2 linked regions of the Marinobacterium aestuarii genome follow. The protein of the gene in region 1 interacts with the protein of each later gene in a pairwise test. Links are inferred from orthologs where the notes say so. Each region holds a gene or a part of one and is shown in the gene's direction. Other genes may lie near its edges. The genes, in order: A8C75_RS00540 and secB.

Region 1 (8,877 bases):
ACGTGCATGCCTGGGATCGCTGGGGCCCGCCGGTGATGGATGATGACCGTTACGTTGAGTACATAGGCGCCATGGGCGTGACGGCGCCGGTTTACAGCCGCGAGCTCAGGGGTACTCTGGCGGACAGGGCCACCGCCAGCACGTCTTTTGGTGGCTGGATTCGGCAACGCAACGGCGACGTCTTTCCAAGGGATGCGCACTACTCGGTGTTTCTGGCGGATCTGGCGATACGCCAGCTCAAGGCGTCCGCATTGCAGGCCCCTGGCAAGCCGGTGTTCTCGCAGATCGACTTCTTCGACCCGCATCAGCCCTACTCCATTCCCCAGGGTTATGAGGAGCGTTACGAATACCTCAGGTCCGTGGTGCAGGTACCGGCATCCTTCCATGAGCTGCAGGACGAGGGTCGCGGTAGCCAGAACCCAATATTCCGGTTGTATCACCGCTACTGGGGCCTGTACGACGAGGAGCTGGTGAAAGACTATATCGCCTGTCACCTGCTGCAGGTGGAGCTGGTGGACTACGCCATCGGCAAGCTGTTTGCCTATCTGAAGGCCGAGGGCCAGTGGGATGACACGCTGATTCTGTTCACCGCCGACCATGGCGAGATGAACGGCCGGCTGGGGCTGGCGGACAAGGGCGCCTACTTCCATCCCGATATTTTCCGCGCGCCCATGCTGGTCAAGCCGGCGGGTGGCAGCATCGGTGCACCGGCTGATATAGCAACGCCTGTATCCCTGGTGGATTTGGCGCCGACCATACTGCAGGCCGCAGGCCTGGAAACGCCGCTGCAGATGGAAGGCGCGAGCCTGCTGGATATTATGGCCACAGGTACGCGGCCCGCGCTTGAGCAGGTCTATCAGCTGGGCATTCATGTGGGCACCAATTTCGGCTTTGGCTGCCAGGCGAGGTTTGGCGATACCGCCTGGTTCTATGGTTACAGTGCCACCACCGGCTGCGAAGAGCTGTATGACCTGGGCGCGGTGGAACCGGTCAATGCCATCGACGATCCGGCGCTGGCAGGCATTCGTGCCCGCATGGTCAGGCATGCAGGATCCGTGATGCGCGCCGACAAGCGCTGGAGCGGCTATTTCGCGTCTTTCCGGCTGCACAACATGGAGCATTTCATGGATGAGTCGCTGGATGACATACAGATGCTGAAGCCACAGCTCTGAGGTGTCATCTCTTCGGGTAAGCACGACAACGCAGGGCTGGCAGCCTCGCCAGCCCTGTTTCGGGAGCGAGACAGCGCCTGGTAACGGCTGTTTTGACCGCCCTTGGCGCAACGCCTAATATCCAAAGCCCCCTGCCATGAATGCGTGACGCATGAAAAACACCCCTGTACTGCTGGAAAGCCCCGCCACGGCCTTTGGTATCACCCTGAGGTCGGTGTGGGATATCTATGCCGATGAGAGCTATCAGGTGCTTTGGCCCAGGGACAAGAAACTGCCGCTGCTGTCCAGCGCCCATGTCTGTGTCTTTACCCGCCAGGGGCATGGCGTTATCCGCCTCAGGTCGGGTCGGGAAATTCACGCCAAGGGAGCCTGCGTGCTGCTGCTCGAAGCCCGTGACATCCTGAGCTATGCCTGCGAGGGGCTGTTGTGGGAACTCTACTGGGTCGAGTTCGTACTGCATGGCCCGGTCACCCTGCCGCTCAATACGCCGGTGCTGCTGCGGGATCCGACGGCCCATAGCCGCGAGTTCAGCGAGCTGGTGAGCTGCGTTCGGGTGGGCGACACTAATTATCAGGCCTATGCCGCCGCCATCTTCACCAAGGTGCTCTATCAGTGGGTGGCGCTGTCGAACCACCATGCCGAGCCTGCGCCCCTGCGGCGCATCCAAACGGTGATCAGCCAGATGCATGGCCATACGGATGAACGCTGGGCGGTGAAGGACATGGCCCGCCTGTACGGCGCCAGTGAGCAGCAGTTTCGCAAGGTATTCCTGCAATACACCGGCCAGACGCCGAAGGAATACTTCATGAACCTCAAGCTCGACATGGCCCATGCGCTGCTCAACAGAAGCTCGCTGAATGTTTCCCAGGCCGCGTTCAAACTCGGTTTCAGTGATGCCTTCCATCTCAGCAAGGCATTCAAGAGCCGCTTTGGCTATCCGCCCTCCGAGGTGATCAGGGAGCCCCGCGACAGCATTGATAATGTCTATCTGATGGATACGGCGGTGTCTGACGCCTGATCTGGCAGATCGACTGTAAAGTTAGGTAAAGGCTCCGTATGGGACGGGTGACGGCGTTATCATGGAGCCTGAATAACGGGGGCCGGAATGAAAGAACGACTGCTGCTGGTGGATGATGACGTCGAGCTGTGCGAACTGCTGGGCGACTATCTGCGTCATGAAGGTTATGAGATTGACTATGCCCATAACGCCCTTGAAGCTCTTGAACGTCTAAAGGGCAGTCATCCTTATAGCCTGATGGTGCTGGATGTGATGATGCCGGGCCAGAGCGGCCTGGAGTTGTTGCAGCAGCTGCGCCCGCGGGTGCAGCTGCCGGTGATCATGCTGACGGGCCGGGGTGAAGAAATCGACCGTATTCTGGGCCTCGAAATGGGCGCCGATGATTATCTGGGCAAGCCCTGCAATCCCCGCGAGCTGCTGGCACGCATCCGGGCCATTCGCCGGCGCAGTGAAGTGCCTGCGCAGCAGACGGAGTTCCCGCAACAGCCCATCGAGCTGCACGGGATCCGCCTTGATCCAGGCCAGCGGGAAGTGCGGGTGGCGGGCGAGGTATTGGAACTGACCTCCGCCGAGTTCAACGTGCTGGCCTATCTGCTGCATAACGCCGGTCGGGTGATGTCCAAGGCCGAGCTGACCGAACGGGTACTGCACCGTCCGCTCACGGCCTATGATCGCGCTATTGATGTGCACGTGAGCCGGTTGCGGCAAAAGCTGCAGCGCGGCGGCGATAGCCAGGAGCTGATCAAGACATTGCGTGGCGAAGGTTACCTGCTGGTGCTGGAGGCGGGATGAAGTGGTATCGCAGTCTGTACTGGAAGATCTTCCTGGCCATCTGGCTTAGCAGCGTGCTGGTGATCCTGGCCACAGTGGTGATTGTTGGTGGCATGTCGCACCACGAGCGCGATGCCGAGGTGCAGGAAACCCGTGCTCGGGCCCTGGCTGAGCGCATGCTGGAGCGCTACGAGGAAGGTCATGGACTGGAGCGGCTGCAGCGCAAGTTATCCCGCGGGGCTCCCGGCATGCGCATTGTGGAGCTGAGCAGCAACGAGCGGGTATTTAACTCCCTGCCCAAACGCGGGCCCGGTGCCAGGCCTGTGCTGACCTTCGAGCTGGTGTCCGAGTCCGGACGCAGTTACCGCGTGGAGGTTGGGGCCTGGCCGCCGCGGGAGCAGTTTGGTCGTTTCCTGGGCTTGCTGGTGTCGGTGCAGATCGTGCTGATACTGCTGGTGTCGGCGCTGACCAGCCTGGTGCTGACCTGGCTGGTGGTACGGCCGCTCAAGCGCCTGCGGCTGCATACCAGGGCGCTGGCCCAGGGCGATCTGGCAGTACGCAGCGATCAGCAACTGAGCACCCGGGGCGATGAGATCGGCGAGCTGGCGCGGGAGTTCGATACCATGGCGGACTATGTCGAGCGCACCCTGGGGGCCAGTCAGCGGCTGATGCAGGATGTATCCCATGAGCTGCGCGCCCCTCTGGCGCGTTTGCAGGCCGCGGCCGGGTTGCTGGAGCAGCGCCTGGGCGAAGGTGATCCCCTGTTACAAAGGCTTAATCGTGAGTGCGGTCGTATCGATCACCTGATTACCGAAATTCTCTCGCTGTCGCGCCTTGAGGCGCTGGAGCCGGGGACCGATGCCTTCAGCGTGCAGGAGCTGGTGACCGAACTGAGGGAGGACATCCACTTTCAGCAGCCTGAACGCACCCTGACCTTTGAGGTGCCCAAAGGTTGCCGGGCGCGGGGCAACCGCCAATTACTGGAACGTGCCCTGGGCAATGTATTCAATAACGCCCTCAAGCACACGCCGATGGGGACTGCGATCGAACTGAGTTACGCAGCGGTCGGCAACCTGCACGAGCTGCGGATTCGGGATCATGGCCCGGGCGTGCCGTCCGATACCCTGGAGCAACTGTTTGATCCCTTCTTCCGCCAGCGTAGCGGTGTTGATGCCGATGGCTATGGTCTGGGGCTGAGCATTGCGCGCCGTGCGCTGCGCATTCTGGGGGGGAGCATCGAAGCGCGCAATCACCCCCAGGGTGGGCTTGAACTGCTGGTTCGGCTGCCGGTGGCCTGAGCAATTCAAGGTTAAAAGTCGAAAGTCGAAAGTTGAAAGGCCAAGGCCAGAGCCAAAGGACCAGGATTTAAGATCAAAAGCTTAAAGCGTCAGACCCGGTGGCAGAGTGGCCGGCATATCGAGTTGCTCCGCTTCCTGGGATGCCACCGGATAGGCACAGTAGTCCGCGGCATACCAGGCGCTGGGCCTGTGATTGCCACTGCGGCCTATGCCACCAAAAGGCAGGCCGCTGCTGGCGCCGGTGAGCGGGCGGTTCCAGTTGACGATCCCTGCGCGGATGCGCTGTAAAAACCGCTGATACAGCTGGGCGTCGCTGCTGAACAGGCCCGCGCTCAGGCCGAAGGCCGTGGCGTTAGCCAGATCCAGCGCCTCATCGAAGTCGTCGTAGCGGATGATCTGCAGCAACGGACCGAAATATTCCTTGTCGGGCAGATCCCGTACGGCGCTGACATCAATCAGCCCCGGCGACAGCAGGCCGGTGCGGGGGCGCAGCTGGCTCATGGACACCAGCACCCGGGCGCCGAGTTGCACCAGTTCGTGCTGGGCCTGCAACAGTTGCTGCGCCGCCTGCTCGCTGATCAGCGCGCCCATAAAGGGCTGTGGCTGCTGGTTGTAGGGCCCCACCTGAATATCCAGCACGGCCTGACGCAGCTGTTCGATAAAGGTGTCGCCGCTGCGGCCTCTTGGCACCAGCAGCTTGCGGGCACAGGTACAGCGCTGGCCTGCGCTCAGGTAGGCTGACTGAATCGTCATCAGCACAGCAGCCCGCATATCCGGCGTATCGGCCACGATCAGCGGGTTGTTGCCGCCCATCTCCAGCGCCAGAATTTTTTCCGGATGGCCGGCGAATTGCTGGTGCAGGTAGCTGCCGGTCTCGGCGCTGCCGGTAAAGAACAGGCCATCGAGCCCAGGGTGTGCGGCCAGGGCCTGGCCGGTGCTGCGCCCGCCCTGCAGCAGGTTCAGCACACCATCCGGCAGGTCGGCCTTCTGCCAGAAATGCATGCACAGCTCCGCCACCCGGGGCGTCAGCTCGCTGGGTTTGAACAGCAGGGTGTTGCCCGCCAGCAGCGCCGGAATGATGTGTCCGTTGGGCAGGTGGCCGGGGAAATTGTACGGGCCGAACACCGCCACCACGCCATGGGGGTGATGCCGCAGCGTCGAGGTAATACCATTGCTGTGCTGGCGTTTTTCGCCACTGCGCTCCAGTGCCGCCTGAATCGAGATATCGGCCTTGCCGATCATGGCGGCCACTTCGGTGGCGGCTTCCCATTGCGGCTTGCCGGTTTCCTGGCCGATGGTATCAGTGAGCAGGTCGCGGTGCTGTTCCAGCTGGCTGACAAAACGGCGTACCAGGGTGGCGCGCTGCTCAAACGTCATCAGGCGCCAGTGCTCGAAAGCGTTGCGGGCCGCCAGAACAGCGTCATTAACCTGTTCACTGCTGGCGGCGCGCCCGTGCCAGATACGCTGGCCGTTGCCAGGGTTAAAGGATTCCATGTCGGCGTCATCACCCTGACACCACTGGCCATTGATAAACAGGGAAGCGGGTTCGGTCATTCGGGTTGTCTCGCTTTGATGGGGACTATGCGCAGCGGGTCACCGTTGGAGACGCGTAACGCCTCGGCCAGTTCGTGGCTGATTTGGGCCGCGCTGCCCTCGGGCTGAAGAGGCGCGACTGTGCAGCGAAAGTCTTCCAGCAGGGTGTTGCTGATCAGGTAGAGGTGGTCACTTCTGCAGGAGCTGTCGCTGATCCGGGCCTTGACGTAACGACTGTCACGCACGCTGCGGATATCGTTGAGGCGGGTCGCGACTGTGGGGCCGGCGTCGAAGATGTCGATATAACCCTCAAACCGAAAGCCTTCGTTTTCCAGCATGCGCTTGGCGGGTTCGGTATTGCGATGCACCTGGCCGATCACCCGTTGGGCATCCTTGGGCAGCAGATGCAGATAGATGGTGTGCTTGGGCATGAGCTCGGCGATAAAGATCTTGTTGCCGGAGCCTGTGAGGTAATCCGCCTGGGAATATTCCATGGAAAAAAAGTGCCGCCCCAGACCGTCCCAGAAGGGCGAACGCCCCTTTTCATCGGAGTAGCCACGCATTTCGGCGATGACGCGCTCGGAAAAGCGCTCCGGGTATTCGGCCATGAACATGAAACGGCTCTTGGAGAGCAGGTTGCCGTTGCTGCCCTTGCGAAAGTCGGGTTTCAGATACAGGGTACAGACCTCGGCGCAACCGGTGTAGTCGTTGCACAGGTCCAGGGTGCGGAAATTGTTGTAGACCTTGAGTTCGCGCGAAGCATGCACGACGGTGCCGATACGGTAGTGATACCAGGGCTCGTTCAGGCCCACGGCGGTTTCGATGCCGCTGGTGCCTATCACCTGGCCGCTGGCAAGGTCCTCCATCACGAAAAGATAACCCTGGCTACCGTCCAGCACGGCCTCCTGTTGCAGCGTGTGGCGGGTACGTTCGATCTTGGCCTGCAGCAGCTCGCGGTTATCCGGCAGTGAGGTAAATCCGGGGCCGGACTCCCTGGCGATGTCACACAACACATCCAGATCGCTCTCGCGGATCGGCCTCATTATGATCATGCAACTCTCCTTGCCATGGGGTCAGCGGTATTGCGGGTAAGGCGCCGATGACGCGGCGGATGTTCTGATAAAGCCCCGGTAGAGCTCGCCATCGCTGCCGGGATAGCGGCGGATAAAGGCGCAATGACTGCCTGGAACCTGTGCCTGCCTGTCGCTGAATTCGACCTCCGTACTGGCGGGGACTGTGGCGGACTGTTCGAGGTACTCATCGGCAGATCCCTGCACCAGGCCAAAGCGACTGTCGAGGCGAAAGCCCTGCTCCAGCAGATAGTCATTCAGCTCATCAATGCCGTCGTCGTGACTCAAGCTATTGATCAGTAAAGCATAGTGGTGGGGACGAAAGCCAAAAGCGGCGATCCAGGCGGCATGCTCGGAATAGCGCTGCAGCTGCTGATAGCTGTCGAAATCGATTTTCCAGTGCCGGCCCGATATGCAGAAGTCGTCCTGCTGCGATGCTGCTGGCGGGATCTGACTTATCAGCTGATGCAGAATATTGCGCACCTCATCGCCAAGAGAATCGACATTCAGCTCGGTGAACAGCAGTTTCGGCAGTCTGGTGTCGGGGTGTTCATAGTGGCGGGCAAACAGACGGGTGCCGCTAATGTCGAATTCGCCGCAGGCCCGGTAGCCGGCGCGCTCGAAGGGTTTGGCCAGCTGGGCAATATTAACCCTTGGCAGTGCCAGGGTGTGCAGGCTCAGGTGGTCAATGCACAGCTGTGGATTATCAGTCAGCAGCAGGCTGTGAATGCGGCGGGCATCAGGGGTTCGTGCAAGGAAGTCCTGCCAGAGCGTCTCCAGCATTTGATCCAGTTGCTCGCGTTTCATAACGCACCCCCTCAGGATTGGTTGCACCGCTATTATCCCGCAGCGTGTTACAACGCAATGGTCACACCATTGCTATTGCCAATGTCAGTTTAGACGCTCTGCCATCAATTAGGCGCCGCGGGGGCTGCGGTGCCTGCTGTGGGTGCCACGCGCGTATTGGCGGCGTTAAATAACCACAGGAACAGGCATGGATAAAAACAGGAAAGCGGGAGTGAGGCGTAGGGGCCTAAAATGGGGGTAACTTTTCAGAGTGGTGTTTTTGCATGCTGTGCATAAAAAGTTATAAGTCGTTTTTCGCCTAAGTAAATTTATATAAAACAATTAGTTGGGTTTATTTTCCTTGATTAAGTAACAGGCTTGAAACAGCTTATGCACAGCTTGTGTTTTGTGAGTATCCTGTGGGTTTTTTGTTGGCAGAAAGTTTTCCAGATCCCGTTTAGCGTTTTGACAGGCACAAAAAAAGCACCCTGATGGGTGCTTTTTGGTGCATTAAGTTATCCACAGGTGGGCAGCGTCGAGCATTGCCGGTGGAAAATATCTGTGCTTAGAGTGCGTCCGGGCCGGTTTCGCCGGTGCGGATACGGATAACCTGCTCGAGCGGCGTGACGAAGATCTTGCCGTCGCCGATCTTGCCGGTGTTGGCTGTCTTGGTGATGGCTTCAATGACCTGGTCGATCATGTCGCTGTCTACGGCCACTTCAATCTTGACCTTGGGCAGGAAGTCGACCACGTACTCGGCGCCACGGTACAGCTCGGTGTGGCCTTTCTGGCGGCCGAAGCCTTTGACTTCGGTTACAGTAACACCCTGGATGCCGATTTCGGACAGGGCTTCGCGAACATCATCAAGTTTGAATGGTTTGATAACCGCAGTAATCAACTTCATAGCGTGCTCCCTATGCGATCCTGTGCCAGATACGGCGCTGGTCGCTGTGATGGAAAGTAGAATCCGTGCTCTGGCCCGACTTTACAAGCCCGGTGCCGGGTTGGATGATGCCGCCCCGGAGCCTGAATGCTCGAAAAATTCACGTCAGTATACCCGTAAAATAAGCCTGGCGCCTACGCTGCCCTGTGTGCGCAGAGCAGAGCAGTCACCCTTGTGCGGGATAACGAAAAGGGCGCCCTGCGGCGCCCTTGAGTTCCAGCTACGGCAGCATTACTTCTTGCTGGAGCTGAATTCCGGGTAGGCTTCCATGCCGCATTCGGCAAGG
Region 2 (8,748 bases), 4.5 Mb from region 1 along the record:
CGGCGTATCATCGATGGGAGCAATCACGCGAATAAAGCCGTCCTGCTGTCCCACTTCCAGCCCCAGGCCGCCAAATTCGCCGCTGGTGTACTCCTGCAGGTCCTGGTAGGCATCGGCCTCGAGGTAGGATGAATGCGGATCGAGCCCGGCGATCATGCCGCGAATGGCATCTTCCAGCAGCTTGGCATCATCCACCGGCTCAACATAGGCGGTCTTGATACGCTCGAATACCTCGGCAAACAGGCGCAGCTCTTCCAACGGCAAGGTCGGCGCCTCGGCCAGCATATCCTCGCCATCCTGTTGAGGTACGTCGTCAGCGAAGACAGGCGCTGCCAGAAAGACAGACAACAGCAGCGCACCGAACATCCTGTTCAGCAGTTCAGGTGCATGAGTCAACAACTTCATAACAGCATCCTTAATTCAGTCACACCGGAAATGGATCAGCTCTAACAAAAGACCCTGGCGCTAGCGCCCGGCCAGCCAGCGCGCCGGGTCCGTCGGCTTGCCGTTAAAACGTACCGCAAAATAGAGGCTTGGCTCAGTATAGCCGCCACTGTTGCCCACGGTCGCCACGGCGTCACCGGCATCAACCCAGGCGCCCGGCTCCTTCAGCAACCGCTGGTTGTGGCCATAGAGGCTCATGTAGCCGCCGCCATGATCGATAATAAGCAGCAGGCCGTAGCCCCGCAGCCAGTCCGAGAATACCACCCGGCCTTGATGCACCGCACGCACTTCCCGCCCGGCCTGGGCCGCGATCAGGAGGCCGTCATAGCTGACACCCGAGTCTGTGTTGCCAAAGGCCCGCACCAGGCGCCCGTCCACCGGCCAGGACAGCTTGCCCTTGAGATCCGGCAACGAACGGGCTTCACGCGCCATTTTCGCCGCCTTGAGCGCCTTTTCGATCTGTGCCAGCACCGACTCAAGCTGCTTGCGATCGCTGTCCAGACCCTTGAGCTTGCCCTGCTTGGAATCAATCGATTTGGCGAGTTTGGCCAGGGTGGCCTTGCGCTCTTCGCGCACCGCTCCCAGGCGCTGCTGCCGGCTTTCCAGCTCATTGCGCCTTGCCAGCAACTCGGCCTGGGTGTCATCCAGCGCCGACTCGGTGCTTTCAAGCTCCGTCAGCTGCTGCTGATAGAGCGTCAGCTGCGCCACCAGTTCCCCGTTGATGAGGTCGAAGTAGTGCAGCATACGATCGATCTGGGCCGGATCACCCTGGTTAAGCAGCAGTTGCAGGCGTGGCTGATTACCCAGGCGATACTGTTTGCGCAGCTGGCGCTGCAACTGATCCGTACTGGCTGTCAGAGACGCGCGCAGCGCATCACGGCGCTGTTCCAGGTCACCGGCCCGACTACCCAGCTGGCCCAGCTTCTGCTCGAGCTCGGCCAGCTGATTGCCCAGCTGACCGATCTCGGCTTCGCTGTCGCGCAGGGTCTGCTGCAGCGTCTTGCGCTCGCCCTGTTGCCCCTTGATAGAGTTCTGCAGGGCACTGATATCTTTCTGCAGCCGCTGAATCTGCGCCTCGGTGGCCTGCTTGTCCGCTGCCATCAGCAGGCTGCCCTGCAGAACCAGCAGCACCAACATTAGTATACGCATCATCATGGGATTCCTGGGGCGGCCCCGGCAGGATCAGCCCCTTGTTATCAGGGACTTGCCGGTCATTTCCCGCGGCTGTTCCAGCCCCATCAGGGCCAGCAGCGTGGGCGCCAGGTCACACAGGGCACCGTCGGCAAGACCCACCTGAGCGACACGGGGGCCGTCGTAGATCAGTGCGACCGGCCAGTTGGTGTGGGCGGTGTGGGGCTGACCCGTCTTGGGATTGACCATCAATTCGACATTGCCGTGATCGGCGGTGATCAGGGTTTCGCCGCCCACTTCACGCATGGCCGCCAGAATCTGGCGAATGCTGTCGTCAATGACTTCGCAGGCCTTGACCGCAGCATCGAACTTGCCGGTATGGCCCACCATGTCGCCGTTGGCCAGATTGCAGACGATAAGGTCGTACTTGCCACTGCGAACGGCTTCGCACAGCTTTTCGGTGACTTCAGGCGCACTCATTTCCGGCTTGAGGTCATAGGTAGCGACATCGGGAGAGGGCACCAGAATGCGCTCTTCGCCGGGGTAGACTTCCTCGCGACCACCATTGAAGAAGAAGGTGACGTGGGCATATTTCTCGGTTTCGGAAATACGCAGCTGCGTCTTGCCAAGGCCCGACAGGTATTCGCCCAGATCGTTGCTGATACTGGCCGGCGGATAGGCGCAGGCGCAATCGATGGAGGCTGCATATTCGGTCATCATCACGTACTCGGCCAGGGCCGGATGCGCGCTGCGCTCAAAACCATCGAAGTCCTGATCCACAAGGGCGCGGGTAATTTCCCGCGAGCGGTCCGGCCTAAAGTTGGCACAGATCACGGCGTCGCCGTCGCAGATGGTCCCCCGGGGCTTGCCAGCGGCATCGGTCAGTACCGTAGCCTGGACAAACTCATCGTTCTCGCCGCGTTCATAGGCTGCCGCCAGCGCCGCCTGGGCGGACTCAAAGCGCTGCGGTGCCTGGCCCAGCGTCATGGCATCATAGGCAACCTTTACCCGATCCCAGCGGTTGTCCCGGTCCATCGCATAGTAACGCCCCACCAGGGTGGCAATCGCTCCCACACCGATTTCGGCAAGCTTGGCCTCGACCTTGGCAATAGAGGGTTCAGCCGAGCGTGGTGGCATGTCGCGGCCATCCAGCACCCCGTGCAGATAAACCGACTTGGCGCCGCGTGCTGCCGCCATTTCCAGCAGTGCCAGCATGTGCTCTTCATGACTGTGCACGCCGCCTGGCGACAGCAACCCCAGCACATGCACCGCCTTGCCGGCGCTGATCGCCTTGTCCATCGCGGCGCAGATCACGCTGTTGTCAAAGAAATCGCCGTCACTGATGGCCTTGGAAATACGGGTGAAGTTCTGATAAACCGTGCGTCCGGCACCAATATTCATGTGCCCCACTTCGGAATTCCCCATCTGACCGTCGGGCAGGCCTACGGCCAGGCCGGAGGTTTCGATGCGGGAATTCGGATTGGCTGCCAGCAGAGCATCCCAGGTGGGGGTCTGTGCGGCTTCGATGGCGGAGGATGCTGTGTGCTCGATGCCGAAGCCGTCGAGAATGATCAGTGCTTTGGGGATACGAGTGGCAGTCATGGAAGTTCTGATGTCCGGATCGGGTTTGCGAAGCGGCCATTTTACTGTGTATTAGCCCCTATTGCGACTGAGCAGAGCGCCCCGGCAGGCCAATCGCGGCTATCATCACCCTTCCCCTTATGCCGCCGCAGTCAGCATTGTATACTTAGCCGCTAATTTTCAGTGCAATTGCAAAATTCAGACTCGAGCATTTGCGAAATCAGGCGTAGTTAACGGAATTCACGATGGAAAACCTGTTCGAATTTGTTGTCAATCACCCCTACCTGATCGCTGCCTGGGTTTTGACCCTGGCCATGCTACTCTGGAATGAAAGCCGCAAGTCCGGCACATCTGTCACGCCCAATGAGGCTGTCATGCTGATCAACAAGCAGGACGCCGTTGTCATTGATGTCCGTGCCAAAAAGGAATGGGCTACAGGACACATCACCGATGCGGTCAACCTGCCCATCGCCGATTTTGATACCCGTATCGGGGAACTGAACAAATACAAGTCGCGACCGGTCATAGTCGTGTGCAACCTGGGCCAGACCGCCGGCAGTGCTACCAAGAAGCTGACCGCGGCCGGTTTTGAACAGGTCACCCGCCTCAGCGGCGGCATGACCGAATGGAAGGGCCAGAACCTGCCCGTCATAAAGTGAGCACCATGACCGATATCCTTATTTACACCACCGCCTGGTGTCCGTTCTGCATTCGCGCCAAGATGCTGCTCGATGGCAAAGGCGCGACCTATACGGAAATCAATGTCGACAAAGAACCGGCCAAGCGCGCCGAAATGATGCAGCGCAGCCGTCAGCGCACCGTGCCGCAGATTTTCTTTGGTGAAAACCATATCGGCGGCTGCGACGAGCTCTACGCCCTGGAGCGACAGGGCAAGCTCGACAAGCTGCTGGCCTGATCAACCCGGGTGGCGTCCAGCCTCCCTGCCACTCGGGCACAGCAATACACTGACCCTGTTTTGATGGCAGTGAACTCACGCATACACAAGGAGCACACAACATGGCTGAAGAAAACGCACAGAACGGCGCACAGCAAGCCACAGGACCGCAATTTTCGGTACAGCGGATCTACCTGAAAGACGTATCGCTGGAAGCCCCGGGCACACCCGCGATCTTCACGTCGGCGTGGAAACCAGAAATCAATCTGGATCTGAACACCCGTACCCGTACCCTGGGCGAGAATCACTACGAAGTGATTCTGACCCTGACCGTAACGGCCAAGAACGATGGCAACAACGCCTTCCTGATCGAGATTCAGCAGGCGGGTATCTTCCAGATTGCAGGTCTGGCCGACGCCGAACTGAACCATACCCTGGGTGCCTTCTGCCCCAACATCCTGTTCCCCTACGCCCGTGAATCGGTCGACAGCCTGGCCACCAAGGCCAGCTTCCCGGCACTGATGCTGGCGCCGGTGAACTTCGATGCCCTGTACGCGCAGCAGATGCAGCAGAAAGCCGCTCAGCCCGCCGAAAGCGAGCCTCAGGCACACTGAGCCCCCGGCTTATAGTTAAAGAGGGCTGGAATACAAAAAAGGGACCGACGCCCAGGCGTCAGTCCCTTTTTTGTGCAGGCGATAGTGGGGCCAGACACTGGGTGTCGGCCTCTTCACCCCGTGGCTCCAATAGGCCAGCGGCGATTTGGACAGCGAGACCGGGCATAAAAACGTCTATGCTCTCTCCATCTAACGCCCGGGTCATGCTCTCCCATGATCAGCAGGGTGCATTGCAAGATAACACCCGCGGCTCAGCGGCTCCGGCGAACACCAATCTGTATCAACCCCCAGGCACGATTTCCAGGCTCCAGCTGTTCAGCCTACCTACATCGATGCGCGCCAGATCCGCGACCCTTAACGTCCAGTTGCCCTGGATGGGCTGGCCACTCAGCCCAGACAGCGGCGAGAGCGGCGCGGCTGAGTCGTAGGTTACGACCAGATTGTCCTGCCCTCCACCCAGCTGGCTGTGCAGCACTACACTGCGCCCGGCGGGCGAGATGAGTACAAGACGCAGATCGCCTATATAAATGTGCGTAATGTCGATGCTCACCTTCAGCTGATCGACGCTGCCTGACTGGCTGATGACGATACTGCTGCTGACGCCGGCGGCATCGTTATCGGGGATAGCAAGATTAGGGGCGATTTCACCCTGGACGATTTGAGCAACCCTTTCGACCTCAACTTCAAGTTTCCAGCGGTTGAGTGTGCCAAGATCCCGACCCGCCAGGTCTTTTACACTGAGCATCCAATCGCCCTGCACAGCCCGCCCGACGAAGACCGCGAGCGCGGCCAGCGACTCCAGCGCGTAACTTTTGGACAGATTGTCCGCCGCGCCGCCCTCACGGTTGTGCAACTTAACCCGGGTGCCCGCAGGGTCCATGAGCTCAATCACCAGATCACCGATATAGGTATGGGTGATATCCAGGCTCACCTTGATGCGCTGCACCAGCCCCGTCTGACCCATATTGATCTTGCTGTTGATGCCGGCCGTATTTTTGTCCGGAATCGACATTGATGTCATGTTTTCGCCCACCAGGGTCGATACCGAAATGACTGGGGGCGGTTCAACAACCCCGACGCGGAACTCCAGCCTCTCGTCCGGTACAGCAATGTCCGAGAGGACAAAACCCGAATCGGAACCATCCCACAGACGCGAGGATGGGGTGGTGGCGTGGGATATGGCAACGCCATTCACTCCGCCGAAGAGATCGGTACCGTCGCCCTGATTAACGTTGTGTTCCAGATCGGTATTCCCGTCCGCCTGCAGCAGCGCACACTGGTAGTGACGCTGGCCAGTACCCTGCTGAAATTCGTTCGAGCCCAGGGTGTCGCAGTGATAAATGGCCAGCCCGCTGGAGGGCAGGTGCTGGTCGAGCCCAAGCTTGGAGCGGTTCTCCACCAGAAAGTATTCATTAGGCGTGCGGCCTCTGAATTTCAGCACGCGGTTGTAATCTCCGTGAACGGCCTGGATGACCGCCGCCGTATTGAGCAGGGTCTCATTGTCGCACCAGCCCGCCAGGTCACGCAGGTAGGCACACACAGGTGCGGGTGTGCGCCCGGAATTGAGGTGATTGCCGGAGCCCATGAGGCAGTAGCTGCCGGCACTCTTCACACCGTCGCCTTCCCGGTTCACAGCACCGTAGTCGTACATATCCGGGAACCGGCAGAGCAGGTGCCCGTTCTCATGGCAGAAGGTACCAATGCTCAGATCCCAGGCGCTTCTCCCGGCGCTGGTGAGCAGGTAAAGGTTGGTGGAGATATTTCCGTAACGCAGGTTGATGTCGGAATTGTGCGGCCAGAGGTCACCGTCGTACTGGGTCTGTCCGGCGTACATTATATTGAGCGCATCCATGATTCCCTCACCACGGGAATCGTAGCGGCTCAAATCCGTGCCGGCGGCGACAGCCAGATCCAGTGCCTCCTTGACCAAAAGATGGGTGATGTAATAACTGCGGTTCTGACTCAGCCGCAAGGGACCCACAACGTCATTGCTGTAGTCGAGTTTGCCGGACAGTACACTAGTTGCCAAACAGCAGCCCTGTCAGAAAGAGGTATCGGCGCGCTCGGTCAGGCACTCATAGGCCCCCATCTCGAACTCGCGGCAGATCAGTGGCCGATTTTCGTAGATGGTGCAGAGCATGGTGTTTCGATCCACCGCCAGGCACCAGCCATCATCCCCCTGCGCCATGGTTTCCCCGCCCCAGTCGTCGTACTCGATAAAGCGCTCGGGAACCCCGGTATCGGTCAGCAACATGACGGTCAGGCGACAGCAGCGGGCCGCGCAGCTGGCACAGGTCACCGCGCCAGTGGGTTCGGGCAGATTGATCAGGGCTATGGTCATGCAAGGGTCACCAGCTTGTCGGGCGCCAAGCATAACGCTTTTAGACAATGGCTGCTGCCGGGCTTTGCCGCCAGCGAGTGAATTCCACTGTGTCACAGTGAACTTTCGTCATGCGCGGTGCATGACCGTACATTGCCGCAGGTGGGAAAGCGCCCTTACTCTTTGCAAACGAGTTCAGCGCCGGCCCGGCCACCGGTAAAGCCGGAGCACGGGCTGGAACCAAATCAAGGAAATCCGACAGTGAGGAGGCTGCCAGGCGACTATTGGGCACCCTGACCGCAGCCAACCGAAGCAGACCGCGATTGCCACATCAATGGATGGCGGCTATTGCATATGCCAGCCATGGCTGACCACCAGCGACTGGCCGGACAGGGCAGCGGAAGGAAAGGCTGCCAGGTGCACCGCCAGTTCAGACACATCGTCCAGGGAGGTGAATTCGCCATCCAGGGTTTCCTTGAGCATCACGTTACGGATCACTTCCTGTTCAGAAATACCCAGCTCACGTGCCTGTTCTGGAATCTGCTTATCCACCAGCGGCGTGCGCACAAAGCCGGGACAGATGATATTGCTGCGCACGCCATGCTCGGCGCCTTCCTTGGCTACCGTACGGCACAGTCCCAGCATGCCATGTTTGGCGGCCACATAAGGTGCCTTGAGCGGCGAGGCCTCCAGCGAATGCACCGAGCCCATATAGAGCATGGTGCCACCGCCGTTAGCGTACATCTGTTGCAGCGCCGCCCGGGTGACCAGAAAAGCGCCCCCCAAATGCACCTCCACCACCTTGTTCCAGTCGGCATAGGACAGTTTGTGCAGGGGTTCTATATGCTGAATACCGGCATTGGCCAGGGCAATATCCAGCCTGCCCCAATGACTGACCACCGCAGCGACGCCCTGCTCCACCGCTTGCTCATCGGTCACGTCCATCTTCAGCGCCATCGCCGAACCTCCGGCGGTGACGATGGACAGCGCCACCTGTTCGGCACTACTCAGATCCAGATCGGCCACCGCCACCCTGGCGCCTTCGCGGGCATAATGTTCGGCAATGGCTCTGCCTATGCCCCGGCCACCGCCGGTGATCAACGCAATTTGATCTTTCAGACGCATGATAGTTTTCTCCTTGTTAAGTTCTGGGTCAGTGACCGCCATAAACTTCATTCGGCAGCCAGGTGGCCAGGGGCTCAAACCAGAACACCAGCGCCAGCCCCAGTAGTTGCAGAGCAATAAAGGGCAAGACCCCCAGGTAGATATCACGGGTGGTGATTTCTGGCGGGCATACGCCCTTGATGTAGAACAGGGCAAAACCCACCGGCGGCGTAAGGAATGACGTTTGCAGGCAGATGGCAAACATGACGGCAAACCACACAGGCTCAACCCCCAAGGAAAACACCACAGGCGCCACCAGCGGCAGGATAATCAGGGTGATTTCCACCCAGTCGAGGAAAAAGCCCAGCAGGAAGGTGATAAACAAAATGGTCAGCAGTATGCCGGTGGTACCAAACGGCAGACCGGTAATGGCGTCACGGATCACATCATCCCCGCCCAGGCCACGCAGCACGGCGGCAAACACGGTCGCACCGATAAAAATGCCGAAAATAAAGGCGGTGGTGCGACTGGTCTGATAGAGGGACTCTTTCAAGACCTCCAGATTCAGCCTGCGACTCAACAGCGCCATCAGCAGGGCACCGGCAGCGCCCACGGCGGAAGCCTCGGTCGTGGTGGCAATGCCGAAGAAAATGGAGCCC

Evidence for each region.
Region 2: the proteins of A8C75_RS00540 (region 1) and secB interact in binary tests that used the Escherichia coli proteins (3 or more experiments, as listed by UniProt). The link is inferred for Marinobacterium aestuarii from one-to-one orthologs.

Annotation. Positions count from the first base shown.
Region 1 is NZ_CP015839.1:117,155-126,031, forward strand. Bases 1,228-4,129 are described here. They hold A8C75_RS00540 (response regulator transcription factor), read left to right. Parts: upstream 1,228-2,277; coding sequence 2,278-2,982; downstream 2,983-4,129. Other genes in these bases: A8C75_RS00535 (helix-turn-helix transcriptional regulator), read left to right, coding at 1,324-2,190; A8C75_RS00545 (sensor histidine kinase), read left to right, coding at 2,979-4,129. Outside these bases: A8C75_RS00530 (sulfatase-like hydrolase/transferase), read left to right, coding at 1-1,172; more of A8C75_RS00545, read left to right, coding at 4,130-4,259; astD (succinylglutamate-semialdehyde dehydrogenase), read right to left, coding at 4,341-5,813; astA (arginine N-succinyltransferase), read right to left, coding at 5,810-6,844; A8C75_RS00560 (DUF1338 domain-containing protein), read right to left, coding at 6,866-7,669; glnK (P-II family nitrogen regulator), read right to left, coding at 8,214-8,552; A8C75_RS00570 (ammonium transporter), read right to left, coding at 8,823-8,877. UniProt on the Escherichia coli protein: Response regulator member of the two-component regulatory system CpxA/CpxR which responds to envelope stress response by activating expression of downstream genes including cpxP, degP, dsbA and ppiA.
Region 2 is NZ_CP015839.1:4,647,333-4,656,080, forward strand. What follows is about bases 3,147-5,919. They hold secB (protein-export chaperone SecB), read left to right. Parts: upstream 3,147-4,173; coding sequence 4,174-4,665; downstream 4,666-5,919. Other genes in these bases: gpmI (2,3-bisphosphoglycerate-independent phosphoglycerate mutase), read right to left, coding at 3,147-3,177; A8C75_RS20340 (rhodanese-like domain-containing protein), read left to right, coding at 3,402-3,815; grxC (glutaredoxin 3), read left to right, coding at 3,821-4,072; A8C75_RS20355 (M6 family metalloprotease domain-containing protein), read right to left, coding at 4,946-5,919. In the rest of the region: A8C75_RS20325 (S41 family peptidase), read right to left, coding at 1-405; A8C75_RS20330 (murein hydrolase activator EnvC family protein), read right to left, coding at 466-1,596; more of gpmI, read right to left, coding at 1,627-3,146; more of A8C75_RS20355, read right to left, coding at 5,920-6,694; A8C75_RS20360 (YkgJ family cysteine cluster protein), read right to left, coding at 6,707-7,006; A8C75_RS20365 (3-hydroxybutyrate dehydrogenase), read right to left, coding at 7,331-8,110; A8C75_RS20370 (TRAP transporter large permease), read right to left, coding at 8,139-8,748. UniProt on the Escherichia coli protein: One of the proteins required for the normal export of some preproteins out of the cell cytoplasm. It is a molecular chaperone that binds to a subset of precursor proteins, maintaining them in a translocation-competent state.